3 regions of the Priestia sp. Y58 genome follow, and region 2 is predicted to be linked to each of the others. Evidence: riboswitches for the same ligand, from Rfam matches in the RefSeq annotation. Region 2 holds a riboswitch; each other region holds the start of a gene.
What was found. A riboswitch is a leader RNA that binds a small molecule or an ion and turns the genes downstream of it on or off. The one in region 2 is predicted to bind cyclic di-AMP.

Region 1: it holds a riboswitch for cyclic di-AMP, as region 2 does, so the genes downstream of both, kdpF (K(+)-transporting ATPase subunit F) here and MMB68_RS01720 (APC family permease) in region 2, are expected to answer to the same signal.
Region 3: it holds a riboswitch for cyclic di-AMP, as region 2 does, so the genes downstream of both, MMB68_RS00750 (potassium channel family protein) here and MMB68_RS01720 (APC family permease) in region 2, are expected to answer to the same signal.

The regions. Positions count from the first base shown of each region.
Region 1 is NZ_JAKWFL010000002.1:317,829-323,710, reverse strand. It holds gene MMB68_RS07405 (undecaprenyldiphospho-muramoylpentapeptide beta-N-acetylglucosaminyltransferase) at 1-348, shown strand, start outside; cyclic di-AMP (ydaO/yuaA leader) riboswitch at 508-650, shown strand; gene MMB68_RS07400 (hypothetical protein) at 723-860, shown strand; cyclic di-AMP (ydaO/yuaA leader) riboswitch at 876-1,016, shown strand; gene kdpF (K(+)-transporting ATPase subunit F) at 1,395-1,475, shown strand; gene kdpA (potassium-transporting ATPase subunit KdpA) at 1,500-3,161, shown strand; gene kdpB (potassium-transporting ATPase subunit KdpB) at 3,183-5,258, shown strand; gene kdpC (potassium-transporting ATPase subunit KdpC) at 5,272-5,838, shown strand.
Region 2 is NZ_JAKWFL010000001.1:308,207-314,088, forward strand. It holds gene MMB68_RS01710 (glycosyltransferase family 2 protein) at 1-815, shown strand, start outside; gene MMB68_RS01715 (cation diffusion facilitator family transporter) at 854-1,831, opposite strand; gene MMB68_RS01720 (APC family permease) at 1,941-3,767, opposite strand; cyclic di-AMP (ydaO/yuaA leader) riboswitch at 3,930-4,070, opposite strand; gene MMB68_RS01725 (N-acetylmuramoyl-L-alanine amidase) at 4,262-5,296, opposite strand; gene MMB68_RS01730 (hypothetical protein) at 5,416-5,607, opposite strand.
Region 3 is NZ_JAKWFL010000001.1:119,865-125,746, reverse strand. It holds gene MMB68_RS00765 (peptidyl-prolyl cis-trans isomerase) at 1-779, shown strand, start outside; gene MMB68_RS00760 (Lrp/AsnC family transcriptional regulator) at 1,218-1,673, opposite strand; gene MMB68_RS00755 (carboxymuconolactone decarboxylase family protein) at 1,794-2,252, shown strand; cyclic di-AMP (ydaO/yuaA leader) riboswitch at 2,368-2,512, shown strand; gene MMB68_RS00750 (potassium channel family protein) at 2,637-3,296, shown strand; gene MMB68_RS00745 (TrkH family potassium uptake protein) at 3,300-4,619, shown strand; gene MMB68_RS00740 (YjcZ family sporulation protein) at 4,946-5,026, shown strand; gene MMB68_RS00735 (YjcZ family sporulation protein) at 5,214-5,300, opposite strand; gene MMB68_RS00730 (tetratricopeptide repeat protein) at 5,474-5,882, shown strand, end outside.

The DNA.
Region 1 (5,882 bases), on a different contig from region 2:
TTAGAATACGTAAATGAACAGCTTCCGGATGTTCTAGCGGCAACTGATTATGTGATTACACGCGGCGGATCCAATGCCATTTTTGAGTTTTTAGCTCTTCATAAACCGATGATGATTATTCCTTTATCAAAAGCACAAAGTCGCGGAGATCAAATTTTAAATGCACAATCCTTTAAGAAAAAAGGCTACTGTATGGTTGTAGAAGAAGAACAGTTAACAAAAGAGCTGTTTTTGCGTGAAGTAAATGAGCTTCAGCAGCAGGCAAGTACGATGAAGCGTACAATGCGTGAAGCAACAAAAACGGATGCCATTTCAATTCTTGTAAATGAAATTGAGAAAATGAGCTAAAAAAAGCGTTCTTATCGAGGAGATAAGAACGCTTTTTTTTCTTTGAATCTATTATTTTAAAATAATGAATAAACAGCAAAAAATAAAGCTTTTAAAATTTCAAAAAATGTTGTTGACAGTAAAATTTAACAGGAGTAAGATTACTCTCATGAAACGTTCCACAGTGAAACGCTGAGTCTTTCCTGAAAGAGAGGGAAAGAGCGGAGGACCCAATTATTAGGGGTGAATCTCATAATTGAGTAGGGTTACTTTCTTGACCCGAACCCGTCAGCTAACTTCGTAAGCGTTAAGAGAGAGGATGGTGTAATGGTGGTCGTTTTCTATAACAGCGGATAGCGCGTTCCTTTCAAAATATAGGTGAAAGGAGCGTCAAGATGCATATATCTAAGCAAATGATTCAAATGATTGAATATCGGGCAATATGCGATCAGCAATCTTTTGATCTAGCAAACCGCTATTTGTCTACGTTAGCTAATCAAAGTATTAAACGCAGCAGTAAAAAACATAATTAAGCCTAAAAATTAAATAACAAATATACGCTTAATCAATTATGAGCGGGGGACCCAATATTTTGTACGTATGTACTAGGGGTGAATCTCTTAACTGAGTAGGGTTACTTCCATAACCCGAATCCGACAGCTAACTCCGTAAGCGTTTTGGGAGTAAAAAAATTCGTGTCGATCACGGCTTATTTGTCGTGCATTAAACCGCGGAAGAGGACTCTCTTCTGCGGTTTTTTTAATGAAAAAAATAGGAGAGCAGGTTATGTCTGCACCGTAAAGAGGATATAGTAGGGCTTTTAAAACGAGATCAACAATACGTGAGGAATAAACAATCAAAAATAACCTTTCGCAGCTAGCTCACTTGGGCGTGATGCTTTACGCACAGAAACAGTCACTACACTTAATCATTGGTGGTAAGAAACAGTTAGGAGGGAGCAACTTGGATATGATCATGCTTGGAACGCTTGCCATATTAACAGCTGCTATGTACGGAATTATTTGCTGGTCGTCTCATGTAGTAGACGAAAGAGAGGAGAAGTGAACATGTCGTTCATTTTGTTAGGTATTTCAGTTCTCGTTTTAATTTATTTAGTATATGTACTGTTAAATCCAGAACAATTTTAATAAGCGGAGGAATAAAACGTGGGGATTTTTCTACTATCAGTTGCGCTGCTGCTTGTTTTTGTAGCGCTTATTGCAAAGCCCGTAGGTATTTATATAGCGAATGTGTTTTCAAACGATAAAAACACTAGCTTGATAGGGAAGATAGAATCGGTGATGTTTAAAGCGGCAGGAATTAAAGGGCATAATCAGACGTGGAAGCAATATGCACTTGCTCTCGTTTTGGCGAATACGTTTATGATTTTTGTGGTGTATCTTATCTTCCGGTTTCAAGGGGTACTGCCGCTTAACCCAAGCCACATTAAAGGAATGGATCCGGCCCTTGCTTTTAACACGGCCATTAGTTTTATGACAAATACGAACTTGCAGCACTACAGCGGTGAATCAGGTTTGTCTTATTTCTCGCAGATGGCCGCCGTTGTATTTATGATGTTTGCTGCACCAGCAACGGCACTTGCAGTAGCAATCGCTTTTATTCGTGGGTTGGCAGGGCAGGAAATGGGAAACTTTTTTGTTGATTTTGTGAAATCAATTACGCGTGTTTTACTTCCTATCGCTTTTATAACAGGCATTTTATTTGCGTTTTTAGGTGTTCCTCAAACGTTAAGCGGAACGGTGACTGCCCATACATTAGAAGGGGCAACACAGCAAATAGCAAGGGGACCAGTTGCTTCTTTTCTTTCAATCAAAGAGCTAGGCAACAACGGAGGAGGGTTTTTTGGTGTCAATTCAGCCCATCCGTTTGAAAATCCTAACGCGTTGAGCAATGTATTACAAATTGTCCTTATGCTTTTATTGCCAACCGCACTTCCTTTTACGTACGGAAAAATGATCGGACAGCGTAAACAAGGTCGCATCTTGTTTGTAGCGATGAGTATGCTGTTTATCGTTATCTTAAGCACAGCGTTTGTAACAGAGTGGGGCGGTAACCCTAGACTTGATGCTTTTCATCTAAATGAAGCGAGCGGTTATATGGAAGGAAAAGAAGTCCGGTTTGGTGTCGGTATGTCAACTCTGTACGCCATCGTGACGACAGCAAGTGAAACAGGCGCGGTTAACGCGATGCACGATACCCTTACGCCTCTTACCGGGTTATTGACACTTGGAAATATGATGTTAAATACCGTATTTGGCGGTGTTGGAGCAGGATTTATGAATGTCATGATGTACGTCATCATCGCCGTATTTTTATCAGGTTTAATGGTTGGAAGAACCCCGGAATACGTAGGTAAAAAAATTGAAGGAAAAGAAATGAAGCTAATCGCCGTGACGCTTATTCTGCAGCCGCTGTTAATTTTAGGAGGAACAGCCGTAGCGCTCACTACTCATTTAGGAATAGAAGGTATATCAAACCCAGGCTTTCACGGCTTAAGTCAGGCACTGTATGAATTTACATCGTCAGCAGCAAACAATGGATCTGGTTTTGAAGGACTCGGTGACGCAACGCCGTTTTGGAACATTTCTACGGGAATTGTTATGTATATTGGACGTTACTTCGGACTAATTACGATGCTGGCGGTATCAAGCTCACTAGCATCTAAGCAGCTTGTTCCTGAAACACCGGGGACATTTAAAACGGATACGTCTTTATTTAGCGGCATTTTAATTGGAACTACCGTTATTGTAGGGGCACTTACGTTTTTCCCAGTGCTTGTACTTGGGCCGGTTGCTGAGTATTTGACACTGTAATTAAGAAAGCGGAGGATTATAATGAATAAACGGAATTTTACGAATAATCTTGAATTTGATCGTAACAGTCACATTCAAGGTGCTGTAGATAAACAAACTTCATCGATTTTTATTCAATCAGTAAAGCAGGCTTTTATCAAGCTAAGACCAAGAACGATGATAAAAAACCCTATCATGTTCGTAGTAGAAATCGGGTTTGTTATTACGCTTTTTTTAGCTGTTGTGCCAGACCTTTTCGGAGAAAGTACAGTAAGCGCAGGCTTTAATATTGCCGTATCCCTCGTGTTATTTTTCACAATTGTTTTTGCTAATTTTGCAGAAGCATTAGCAGAAGGCCGAGGAAAAGCACAGGCAAACTCATTAAAGCAATCGAAAGGTGACATTACAGCTAATAAACTTCAAAACGGGCAAATGATACAAGTGTCGGCATCGCACCTAAAAAAAGGAGATATCGTCGTCGTTTCACAAGGCGAAATGATTCCTGGAGATGGAGAAATCATTAAAGGACTGGCGTCCGTTGATGAATCGGCCATTACCGGTGAATCGGCACCTGTTATGAAAGAAGCAGGCGGGGATTTTAACTCTGTAACTGGAGGTACAAGAGTTGTCAGCGATGAAATTACAGTTAAAATTACGTGTGAACAAGGTGAATCGTTTTTAGATAAAATGATTTCGCTTGTTGAAGGAGCAGAGCGTCAAAAAACGCCAAATGAAATTGCGCTAAATACGGTTTTAACAAGTCTGACGATTATTTTCTTATTAGTTGTTGTGACGCTTCCTGTATTTACAAACTACTTACATTTTCAGCTCGACACGGCTATTTTAATTTCACTGCTCGTCTGCCTCATTCCTACGACGATTGGAGGATTATTGTCAGCCATTGGAATTGCTGGGATGGATCGAGTTACGCAGTTTAACGTGATTGCCATGTCAGGAAAAGCAGTAGAAGCAGCTGGTGACATCAACACAATTATTTTAGATAAAACCGGCACCATTACGTTTGGAAACCGAATGGCTCATCAATTAACGACTGTAGAAGGCACAGACGAACGTGAACTTTACAAATGGGCGTTTGTTTCTTCTCTTTACGACGAAACACCAGAAGGGCGCTCAGTTGTTGATTTTATTCAAAACCGTATGGGAGTAGAAGATCTTAGAAAAACGCAGGGAACGTTTGTAGAATTCAAAGCTGAAACGCGAATGAGCGGCATTGACCTACAGAATGTATCTGTACGGAAAGGGGCAGTGGACGCCGTCACGGCATGGGTAGAGTCAAATGGCGGGAAGATTCCCTCTGATTTGCAGCAAAAAGCAAACGAAATTGCAGGAGCTGGTGGCACGCCGCTTGCCGTCGCCGCTGATGATAAAATTTACGGCTTGATTTATTTAAAAGACACGGTAAAACCAGGAATGAAAGAACGCTTTGATGAACTTCGTAAAATGGGCATTAAAACAGTCATGTGTACAGGAGATAATCCATTAACCGCAGCAACCATTGCAAAAGAAGCTGGAGTAGATGAATTTATTGCGGAATGCAAGCCAGAAGACAAGATTCAAGTGATTAAATATGAACAGCAGCAAGGAAAGCTAGTTGCCATGACAGGTGACGGGACAAACGATGCCCCTGCACTTGCTCAGGCTGATGTTGGCTTAGCAATGAACAGCGGAACCTCAGCAGCTAAAGAAGCAGCAAATATGGTGGATTTAGATTCCGATCCCACAAAAATTATTGAAGTCGTTTCGATTGGAAAACAGCTATTAATGACAAGGGGTGCCTTAACTACATTCAGCATCGCAAACGATGTTGCTAAATATTTTGCCATTATTCCAGCGATGTTTACCTTAGCGATTCCGCAAATGGAAGCTCTTAACGTAATGAAGCTGAATTCACCTCTATCTGCCGTATTGTCAGCGCTTATTTTTAATGCAGTCATTATCCCGCTGTTAATTCCCTTAGCCATGAAGGGAATTGCGTATAAGCCGATGAGTTCTAACGCCCTGCTGCGAAAAAATTTGTTCATTTACGGATTAGGCGGGGTATTGGTTCCCTTCATTGGGATTAAAGCAATTGACTTACTACTTTCATTTGTAATGTAGAGGAGAAGAAACGATGATACAAACAGAACGAACGGGAAGCATTATTGTTCGCTTAACAATTATGATGATAATTCTTTGTGGTCTTATTTATCCTGTTGTGATGACAGGCATTGCTCAGACGGCTGTTCCAAATAAAGCAAACGGCAGCTTAATCTATTCAAACAAGCATCAAGTTATCGGTTCTAAGCTGATAGGGCAGCAGTTTACGAGCAATGCATTTTTTCATGGCAGAGTCTCTAGTATCGATTATAACGGGGCAGGATCTGGGTCGTTGAATTTAGCACCTTCAAATAAAGATCTTACGAATCGTATCGAAAGATCAGTAGCGGCGTGGAAAAAAGAAAACGAGTTACCAAAAGGCGGAATTCCAATTGATGCCGTCACAAATTCGGCTTCTGGACTCGATCCGGATATTACGCCACAAGCTGCATATGCACAAGTAGAGCGCGTAGCAAAAACAGCGCATATTAACACCAACACGCTAAAAGAGCTGATCAAAGAACACACTCAGCAAGGAGCTTTTGGTGCAAAACGAGTAAATGTAGTAGAGCTAAATTTAGCTGTTCAACGAGAGCGCTAATTACATGCACTCGCTTCATGTATTGAAGCGAGTGTGATAAAGGG
Region 2 (5,882 bases):
ACGTAGCGGCTATGGATTCTAATGTGAAAGTTATTGATTTTGCTCGTAATTTTGGGCACCAAACTGCCGTAACAGCAGGCATTGATTATGCTCAAGGTGATGCTATCGTTATTATTGATGCGGACTTACAAGATCCGCCTGAAATGATTCCCGAATTAATTGCTAAATGGCAGCAAGGCTATGAAATTGTATATGCAAAGCGCAAGAAACGAAGCGGAGAGACCTTTTTTAAATTAGCCACGGCTAAGTATTTTTATCGCTTTTTAAATTATATGTCCGATATCGAAATCCCTAAAGACACGGGAGATTTTCGTATTATCGACCGAAAAGTAGCGGATGTATTCAAAAAAATGACTGAACGTAATCGTTTTGTACGAGGAATGATGTCTTGGATTGGCTTCAGGCAAACATATGTAGAATATGAGCGCGATGAACGCTTTGCTGGTGAAACAAAATATCCTTTAAAAAAGATGATCAAGTTTGCTTCAGATGGAATTATTGGGTTTTCAACGAAGCCTTTGCGTTTAGTAATGGTTATTGGCTTAATATCGGTTTTTGTATCACTTTTAGTTTTAAGTTATTCGATTGTTGTTTGGCTGATAGGTAAAAACATTCAGCCTGGCTGGACTTCCATTATGGTAGCTATCACCTTCTTTAGCGGCATTCAGCTACTTGGATTAGGTCTAGTCGGACAATACATCGCAAGAATTTACGACGAAAGTAAAAATAGACCTATTTACGTTGTACGTGAAACCATTAACTTCTCAAAAGCTTCAACAGATTCTCCAAACGTCCGTGAAAAAGTATATAGCTAAAAAAACAAGGAAGAAAACAACTGTTTTCTTCCTTGTTTTTATTCTTTTTGAAGCTGTAAATCACTTGGCTCCCAGTCCGGAATTCCATCATCTTCATCAAATTCAATAATGACATCCGTTACTCCTTTTTCCTGTAAAATACGATTTTCCAGACGATCTTTAATATCATCAGCTTCGGCCACTGTTAAAGAAGGATCAATTTCTACTTTTAATTCAACGTGAAGCTCTTCTCCTTCTTTCATCACCATTAATGTTTGAATATCACGCACTTGCACATCTTGCATGACAATCGCGCCAATTTTTATTTCCATTTCTTTATCTGCTTCACCAAGGGCTCCCGCAGCGTTGTCTAAAAATACTCGTCCTACTACAAAAAACATCATAAGCCCAATTAAAATAGAAGCAATTCCTTCAGCTTGGTGAAAAGGTGTAAACCGTGAAATGAAAACAGCGATTAATGCCAATACGCCTCCTCCAGTAGCTACCAGATCTTCCATAAAGACCAGCTTGGTTGCTGGCTTTGCTTTCTTTAAATGAACAAAGCTTTGGGTAAAAACATTGACCTGTGCGGTATTCATTCCGACATCGTGCAAAATTTCTTTCATTGCCTTAAATAAGACAAACATCTCAAGCAATACCGAGATGCCAAGTACTGCAATATTTAAAATAAAGCCTGAAGACTTCGTCGGATGAAGAATGTGGTGATATCCTTCTTTAATCGTTTCAAACGCCATAATCCCTACTACAAGAACCGCTCCTAATAGAACAAGATTAACCAATCGGCCGAAACCGTTTGGAAATCGTTTGGTCGGGGCTTTTTTACTTAATGCCGAACCTATAAAAACAAAAAACTGATTAGCTGCATCTCCTAAGCTGTGCATCGTTTCAGCAAACATCGCTACATTCCCTGTTAAGGCGAAAGCAATTCCTTTAATAATGGAAATAATGGTATTCACTATAGCGGCCATCATGGCCGATTTATTTCCTTTTCGCAACAATTTAATTAATTCACTCATGTAATCCCTCCGTTTGCACCTTTGATGAGATTCGATTACGGTTAGTGTATGTGAATTTAAAAATTAAAAACCTCCAACATACAAGTTGGAGGTTTTTAGTCATGTTTCATTATTTTTTAAAACGGTACGGTACAGTTGTAACAATTACATTTTTGCGGTAAAGCAAATGTGCTTTTAACAGCAGACTGGACTGATTGTGAAGAATATTTTGCCAACTTTTTTTCGTAATGAATTGCGGAATAACGACCGTAATGGCCATGTTATTTTCTCGCGCTTTTTCCTCAGCCATATCGATGAATCGAAACAGCGGCCGCACTAAGCTGCGGTATTGAGAATGAAACGTAACAATACGAATATCAGGCTGCCACTTCTCCCACTTCTCTTCCATTTTCTTTTCGCTTTCTCGATCAAAGGCCACATGCACTGCAATAACGGTATCACCAATCGTTCGTGCATAATTTAATGAATTTTCTACTACCTTTGTCATTCCTGCTACAGGAACAATGACTACACTTCCTTCAAGCTTTCCAATCTTTTCTCCTTGCTTAATGCGAAGCTGCTCTCCTACCGCTTCATAATGCGTATGAATGCGATGAAAAATATAAACGATAACCGGTAAGAAAATGAGCACGGACCATACTTGTGAAAACTTCGTTGTAAACAAAATAATTAGCACCGTTAAGGTTATGAGGGCCCCAATTAAGTTAATAGTTAGCTTCCCTTGCCAGCCGGCCGGCTTTTCTCTAAGCCATTTGACAATCATGCCTGTTTGAGAAAGCGTAAATGGAATAAACACCCCGACTGCATAAAGAGGAATTAATTGTTCAGTCGCTCCTTTAAAAGATACAATTAAGACAATAGAAGCAATTCCAAGGGTCACAATTCCATTCGAATAGCCTAATCGATCGCCACGAATTTGAAACATTCTCGGCATGTATTTATCAGACGATAGGTTGACAGCAAGCAAAGGGAAAGCAGAAAAGCCCGTATTCGCCGCTAGCACTAGAATTAGAGCTGTTGTGCCTTGAATAAAATAATAAAATCCATTTCGTCCAAACACACTTGATGCAATTTGTGATACAACCGTTTCATCTGCTTTTGGAGAAATGCCAAGCCAATAAGCTAAAAACGTGATGCCAGAAAATAAAACGGCTAAAATACCGCCCATCAGCATTAATGTATGAACAGCATTTTTTGCACCTGGCTCTTTAAAGTTAGGCACTGCATTTGAAATGGCTTCTACACCTGTCAATGCCGAACACCCTGATGAAAAAGCTTTTAATAATAAAAACAAACTAATACCTGGCACTACTGTACCGAGAGAGGGATGAAGCTCAGGTGAAACTTGACCTGTCGCTATTTTAAACAAGCCTACCGCTATTAACAAAATAAGAGCAATAACAAATAAATAAACCGGATAAGCTAATACAGAAGCGGATTCTGTTACACCACGTAAATTTAAGACGGTAATAAAAATCACTAGCAAACACGCAATTACTACATTGTAATGATGCAGCGTTGGAAAAGCCGAAGTTAAAGCATCGGTTCCTGCTGAAACACTCACAGCAACTGTTAAAATATAATCTACCAACAGTGATCCCCCAGCGATAAGCCCGGGATTTTCTCCTAAATTGGTTTTGGAAACAATATAAGCTCCTCCGCCTTGCGGATACGCATAAATAATTTGACGGTATGAAAGAATTAAAGCCGTCAGTAGCACCAATACCCCAATCGCAATTGGAATTGAATACCAATAGGCAAGGACGCCTACTGTTGCAAGTACAATCAAAATTTGTTCTGTTCCATAAGCCACTGAAGATAAGGCATCTGATGATAAAATAGCCAGTGCTTTAAGCTTACTAAGCTTTTGATCGCCTAACTCTTTTGTTTTAAGCGGCTTTCCAATCAATAATCTTTTGAGAACTGAATAGTTCACGTAATTTCCCTCCGATGATTGCCTAGCTACTATTTACTGTTCATTGCTAAGCTCCGTTACAAGTTCACGAATAAGTGATATTATTCCTAAAAAATACTTTTTTATGTTAAAAAAGCGCACAAAAAAAACACTAAGGGTTCTCAGCGTTTTTACACAGCTTAAACCTCCTCTCCAAAACGCTTATGGGGTTAGCTGTCGGATTCGGGCTATGAGAGTAGCCCTACCTTTAAAAAAGGATTCACCCCAAGTGACAATGCACAAATTTGGGTCCCCCACTCCTGACGAATTAAGCGATAACAGGTCAATATAATTTTCGGTTAAAGAGTATGATTGATAACATGTTTCTTTCATAACTATCCTTTGTTCTTAGATAATATACTCCCGTACAAATGGTTTGTAAAGCATTATTTTACGTAAATTATAAAATAGTGCTTAAGACGCTTTTAATGGGAAAACAAAAGGCCTTCTGCCTGCTTACAGAAGACCTTCTTGCTTTAACTTTTTGCTTTTAAAACGGCTGCTAGCTTGTTTTTCGTTTGAGGACCATAAATGCCATCTACATCATAAGGAAGATACATAAGCTGAAAACGTCTGACTGCATCTTTCGTTTGAACTCCATATATTCCGTCTACTGACCCTACTTTAAAATTAACCGCGTTTAATGCTCTTTGAAGCTGTTTCACAGCTTCTCCAGAATCGCCTTGTTTTAAAATTCCATTGGGAAGTGGATATTGTTCAGAAGGTGGTGTTGGAGATGGTGTTGATGAAGTTCCTGAAGGAATAACAATTGTTTTTCCAACCTGTAGTGTTAAAGGATCAGAAAGCCCTGTATTCGCTTCTTGAAGCGCCTGTACTGTTATGTTGTACTTCTGTGCAATACTGTAAAGCGTATCTCCTTGCTTGATCGTATACGTTTTTGTACCCGGTTCAGAAGGTGAAGGATTTGGTGTTGGAGATGGGGATGGATTTGGAACTGCACGACGCGGTAAATTTAAATATACGGCAATTCCTTTTGCATACGATTCACCCATGCTTTTTAAAAAAGCTTCATTTTGAAGAAGTGCTGCATCTGTACTGTTATCAATAAAAGCTATTTCAGTGAGTACTGCGGGCATATTTGTTAAGCGAAGCACCGCATAATTGGCTGATTTTCGACCGCGATTCGGATGATTATACGACAGCAGCGCTGGCTGTACTTGGCCGTGTACAATCGATTGAAACGTTTTACTGGCATTGCTAGCGCTTCTATAAACATAATCTTCGTACCCTGTTCCTCCACCGGCATTTACGTGAATAGACATAAATGCGTCTGCGCCCCACGAATTAGCTTGAGAAGCGCGCTGAGATAACGATAAAAAAACATCTGTGGTACGAGTGGTTTTAATCGTAAAATCACTGTACGTGCTATTTAAATAGCTTATTAAATATTGTTGAATTTTCAAAACTAGGTTTTTTTCATACAATCCATTCGCTCCAACTGCTCCTACGTCTGCCCCACCATGTCCTGCATCGAGATAAATTTTTTTCATATTACTTGTCCCTCCTTATTGCTAACATATGCATGAGGGAAAAAAGTGCTACAGTTACTAGCCTACTTAGTGAAAAATCACTAAAAAAGGAGATTGTGCCATAACGAAACCACTCCAATCTAAAAACGAACAAATGGGACAAGTGCTCTAGTAGGGATTGCTTGTGACACCGCTGTTGATTTCCGTGCAAGACTTCGCTTTCCGCGGGCGGCTGGTGAGCCTCCTCGTCGCTTACGCTCCTGCGGGGTCTCACCTATTCCGCTTTTCCCGCAGGAGTCTTCGCCTGCCCTCCAATCAACAGGTAGAAGCAACTAAATAGATGAAATCTACGTTCACGTTACCAATAAAAAAATCCGCACGATTCATCGTGCGGATCTTCTTCGACCTAACACTTTTGATCTTTATAACGTTAGGACCTATTTAAAAAGCAGAACGCCTATAACAATGAGAATAATCCAAATTGGAATGCTTATTAATATGCCTATTACTAAACCTTTGAAAAAATTTCCTTCTTGCATTTTCATTCCATTCCTCTCCAACAGTATTTTCTAATAACACTACGCCTGGCTGAAAATTCTCTGAAGTT
Region 3 (5,882 bases), 190 kb from region 2:
CCAAAGAACTGGCAGCGTATGAGGGAGGCAAGGTGACAGGAGCTGAATTCAACCGTTTTTTAGCCGTTGAAGGGTTCTTAAATCCAGATGCTCCGCTAAATGATACAAGCTACCGCAAAGAGTTATTGCGGCAGCTTGTTATGCAAAAAATCTTAATTTCGCATCTAAAGACAAGCGATAAAGTACAAAAACAAGTTGAGGATATGTGGAAGCAAATTAAACGCTCATATGACGAGGATACAAGAAAACAAGGTTATGAAGTGTTAAATATTCGTTCTAGTGATGTAACCAACCAGCTAACAAATCAGTTTAAATTAGAAGAATATTTCCGTAAACAAATTACGTCTGATGAACTAACTGCTTACTATAAACGTATTGAAAACGATCTAACGCGCGTATCTTTTACACAGCTGGATTTTTCCACTTTACATGATGCCGACGCCGCTGCGGCTGAACTGCAAAAAGGAACATCTCTTCAAGACGTTCAAAAAAAATATGCTGATGTCCAGACAATCAGCAAAATAGAGAATGCTGATAATCTAAAGCTTTCAAGTCTATCTCCCTCTTTTATAGATGTTTTAAAAAAACAGCACATCGGAGAGAGTAGTGAGCCCATTAAAATGGGTAAAGTCTATTATATTCTTATTTTAAAACAAAAAGATAAAAAAACGGAATCAGAAGTCAAAGAAGAAATGATGAAAGAACTTGTTTTGAATCATATCAACCGGTATATCCAGGATGAACTGCCAAGGTTCCACGTGACTTTCAACCTTAGGTAGTTCCCTTTTATATAGATTGATTGTTTTCAAAAAACAAGCAGGTAAAAGAGCTTTCTATTAATAGAGAGCTCTTTTACATTTTTAAGTAGACAGAAATGTCGTCACCTGATAAAATGAAGTTGTAAAACTTTCATTATTCGGAAAATTTATACCCTCCAGCTTTGGAGGGTTATTTTTTATGCTGTTGGACGAATAAAAGAGCTTGGGACAAAAGTAGTTTAGTGGAAAGAAGATCCGAACGATGAATCGTTCGGATCTTTTCGTTAGTATGGTGAACGTATGTTTAATCTATTTATTTGTTTCTGGCTGTTGATTGGAGGGCAAGGCGAAGACTGACACGGAAATCAACAGCGGTGTCAAAAGTGATTCATACGAGCTTATTGATTCCATTGATCCCATTGTTCGCTTTTCGATTGGATTGCTTTCGTTACGTTTCAATCACTTTTCATCTTTTAAATGGCTCAGTAATCCAGGAGACATCTCCACGTGAGAAAGGGCGATGTGTGAAATCGTTTTAGCATAAGGTGTAATTTCGTTAATAAATTGTTCGAGTACGTGCAGGTGGGGAAGCTGAAGCTTTGTAATAAAGCAGGCTTGCCCGGCGATGCGTTCACAGAATAAAGCGTAGGGATACTGAGAAATAAATCGTTTAAAACGCTCGTGCTCGCCGTTTTTCATAGTTACTTCAATAAAACACGATACAGGCAGGTGCATCTTTTCATAATCAATATCAATCGTATATCCTTTTATAACGCCAAAGCTTTCTAGCTGCCTTACTCGCTCTGCCACCGAAGGGGGAGACAGGTTAATTTGTTTTCCTAGCTCTCGTAAGGAAAGGCGGCTGTTTTGCTGCAGCGCCTGTAAAATCGATAAATCAATTTCATCAATTTTCAATTGAAAACCTTCTTTCTCATTAACGTTTCATTTGATTAGTAATAGTAGCTAAGATGTTTTATATGTAATCTAAAATTTCCGTTTTTCTTACTATAATAATTAAAAAGGAGTGAGTAAAAAATGGCAAGAGTTTTGTTAGCAAACGAAGAGGGAACAAATTTTGAAAAAGCACTGAATTTAATTCCGCATGTAAAAAGATTGTATGATGAGCTTTACGACACGCTTTGGAACAGCGATATAGTAGGAAAAGAGACTAAGGAAAAAATTAGGCTTTATCTAGCAGGTGTTAACGGCTGTGAGACGTGTATGAGCATGTCATATGTAGGGGATGAGACGCTTAATCAAAAAGTGTTAAGAGAAAAAGAGCTGGAAGAAAAAGATCGGCTGCTGTTTCGATTTATTGATGTATACCGGGTGCGTCCAAGGGAGTTGACCGATGCTGATATGGATCAATTAAAGAAATTTTACAGTGATACGCAGCTGTTAGAGCTTTTGGCTGTTATTAATTTATTTGATCAATTTCACAAAATGATTGTCAGTTTAGATTTATATGATTTTTGCAGCTTGCAGCGCAAGTGAGGTCTTCGCTAAAAATATCTTGACAGACAAAATTCACAGGAGTAAGATAGCTTTCGTGAAGTGAAACGTATCATGAATCGAATCGATTATTCTAAAAAATAGATCATAGACATTTGAATAAAAATCGCTTAATCCATTACGGAGCGGAGGACCCATTATTTACGCACATATTGTGCTCCGGGGTGAATCCTTAAAAAGGTAGGGTTACTCTTAAAACCCGAACCCGACAGCTAACTTCGCAAGCGTTTTGAGGGGGAAGAGTGTGGAAAAACACAGGAGCCTTCCTGTGTTTTTTTGCGCTTTTTTTAAGAAAAAGATGTAATTTTTTAGAAAAAGTATAAGCTAAGAGAACACACAGCAGTTGAAGAAAGGAATAAATACACTATGAAAAAACAGTTTGCTGTATTGGGATTAGGTCGTTTTGGAGGCAGTTTGGTTGAAGAGTTTGCTAATCTGGATGTGGATGTGCTCGCTATTGACCGCAATCAGGAGGTAGTAAATAAATTTAGCAACTCAGCTACATATGTTGTCCAAGCAAACGCGATTGATGAAGCTAGCTTAAAGGGGCTAGGTATCCGCAATGTTGATCATGCGCTTATTTCGTTTGGAGATGATATCGAAGCAAGTGTGCTCGCAACGATGCTTTTAAAAGATATGGGCGTTAAGCAAGTATGGGTAAAAGCAGTGAATATGTATCATCAAAAAGTGCTCGAAAAAATAGGAGCGGACAAAGTTATTCATCCAGAGCGCGATATTGCTAAGCGTATTGCTCATCACGTGGTGTCAGAAAAAATCATCGATTACATTGAATTGTCAAAGGATTATAGTATTGTCGAAATTGTCGCTTCTAAGAAACTTCATAATAAAACGCTGTTTGATTTAAACATTCGTGCCAAGTACGGCTGCAACATTATCGGCTTTCAGCGAAAAGACGGGGAAATGGTGATTTCGCCTACCGCGCATGAAATAATTGAACAAGGAGATATGCTGATTGTTATCGGACATAATCGCGATTTGAACCGTTTTGAAGAAGAAGGAGTTTAACTGATGAAAAAACAAATCATTAAACTCACCCCTCCGCAGCTGCTTGTCTCCATTTTTGGCGGAGGAATTATTATTGGTGCTCTTCTATTGATGATGCCTGTTTCTACTACTGAGCCAATCCGGTGGGTAGACGCCCTTTTTACATCTACTTCCGCTATGACAGTGACCGGCTTAGCCGTCGTAGATACAGGTACGCGTTTTACCGTCATCGGTCAAACAATCATTATGCTGTTAATTCAAATAGGCGGTCTTGGCATTATGTCATTTGCCGTGTTGATTTTTATGATGCTAGGTAAAAAAATTGGATTTAAAGAGCGTATGCTCGTTCAGCAGGCATTAAATCAAACGAGCGTCGGCGGAGTTGTCCTGCTAGTTAAAAGGCTGTTTATCTTTTCATTTTTAATTGAGTTTATTGCACTTATTTTTTTAGCGATACGCTGGGTTCCGGAATTCGGATGGTCTAAGGGGCTGTTCTTTAGCTTGTTTCATTCAATTTCAGCTTTTAATAACGCAGGGTTTGGACTACTGTCTGATAACTTAGTGCAGTATGTTGGAGATCCTATTATTAACATAACGATTTCTTTTTTGTTCATCATTGGCGGGTTAGGGTTTACCGTTCTTGCTGATATGTGGGTGAAAAAATCGTATAAAAAACTAACGCTGCATTCAAAAATTATGATTATCAGCACGTTTGCGATTAATGTGATTGCCATGCTTTTTATTTTTTTCTTAGAGTACAGCAATTCGCATACGCTCGGAAATTTATCATTAGGAGACAAAGTATGGGCTTCTTATTTTCAAGCGGTAACGACAAGAACCGCTGGATTTAATACAATTGATTTAGCTCACCTGCATGACGCAACGGTTTTTTTAATGGTCTTATTAATGTTTATTGGTGCAGGAAGTGCGTCAACAGGAGGCGGTATTAAACTAACAACGTTTGTGGTGATTGTTTTTTCTGTATGGGCATTTTTACGAAGCCGGGAAGATATTGTGCTGTTAAAGAGACGACTTCTTCCTCTTCACGTGTTTAAGGCACTAGCCATCACGATGATTTCGATTATGTTTGTGTTTGGGGCCATTTTTCTGTTAAATATTTCGGAAAATCTGCCGTTTGTAAAAATTATGTTTGAAGTTGTTTCTGCGTTTGGAACAGTAGGCTTATCGATGGGAGCGACTCCTGAACTTTCATACTTTGGCCGCGTGATTATTGTTTTTATCATGTTTTTAGGAAAAGTGGGGCCATTAACGCTTGCGTTTTCATTATCTAAGCAAAAGCGTGAAGCCGTTCGTTATCCAAACGAAGATATAATGCTAGGGTAGAAAAATCGCCTTCGATGAGGCGATTTTTTTATATTATTTATACGTTCAAGACATATAAGAGGTTACGCACAAAACAGTTGCGATGAATAAAAAGAAGGCAAAGACAAGAACAATGGGCAATTTGGAATGTCGGCGCATTAAAGGTCCCCCTTTTTTATAGTAAAAAATCTCTTACTATATATAACGAAAGAAACAAAAATATGATTCACTTTTTTTGGCGAAATTTGAAGGTTTTTCTCGTTGGAAAAATCCGCACCCCTGTCCTAAACATTTTGCCAAGCTGTTGCATACACTAAAAGTAGATAACAGGAAGTGAGGGATGGTACGTGGGAAAACAAAATTTTGCGTTAATCGTTGTGTTATTTGTTTTACTTGTTATTGTAGGTGCGTCTGGCTTTCGCTTTTAAACGTTAACTTTATTTACGCATGGCCCCCGTCAAAAAGGGCATACTAGGCGGAAGTAAAAACCAAAAATTTCTTCAATATTGCCGAACAATGAGTTCCTCTACTCATTCATCTAATCGGTATGTAGCCATGCGAAAGCATGGTTTTTTTTGTCGTAAGAGGATGAATGATGTTCATCCTCTTTAGAAATTAATAGTAGCAAGAACACCCTACGATTACTAATAGAATAAATAAAACAACGATAAATGAAAAACCAAAACCGCCTTTTGCGCCCATATGTGTAACCTCCTTTAATAAAAGTCTCTATATCCTATGTACTAATTGGGTTAAGTGATTGAGAAATTTGCCTATTTTTTAACGGTAACGATCTTTTGAGAAGAATGAAGAACACTTACTTTTTTCATTTTCGTAAAAATCCTTTATGATAAGAAGAAAAGGAGGGCAAACAGGTGGGAATACATGCACAATACGTCATGAATCAGCTAGAAGAGGGAAAGTGGAAAGAGATCAAACGCGAAATTCAACAAGAAATGAAGAAAAAACCTCAAGCATCTGATTTGTACTGTTACTTAGCGGTTTGTTTAGCAAAGCAAATCGAAGAATCAATTATCTTTGAAAAAATGGTATTAAATTTAGAAATGGACCGAGCTCTTCATCAGGCATTAACATTAAATCCATCTTCAAGCTTGGCGCACTTCGTTCGAGGAATAAAATACCGGGAAACTCCGCTTATGTTTGGAGGGAATTACGAAAAATCGCTGTCTTATTTGCATCGGGCGCAAGATCTTGGTTTTGAAGGGATTATGCTGCCGCTCGAACTCGCCAAAACCTATATTCAATTAAAAGAAATGGAAAAAG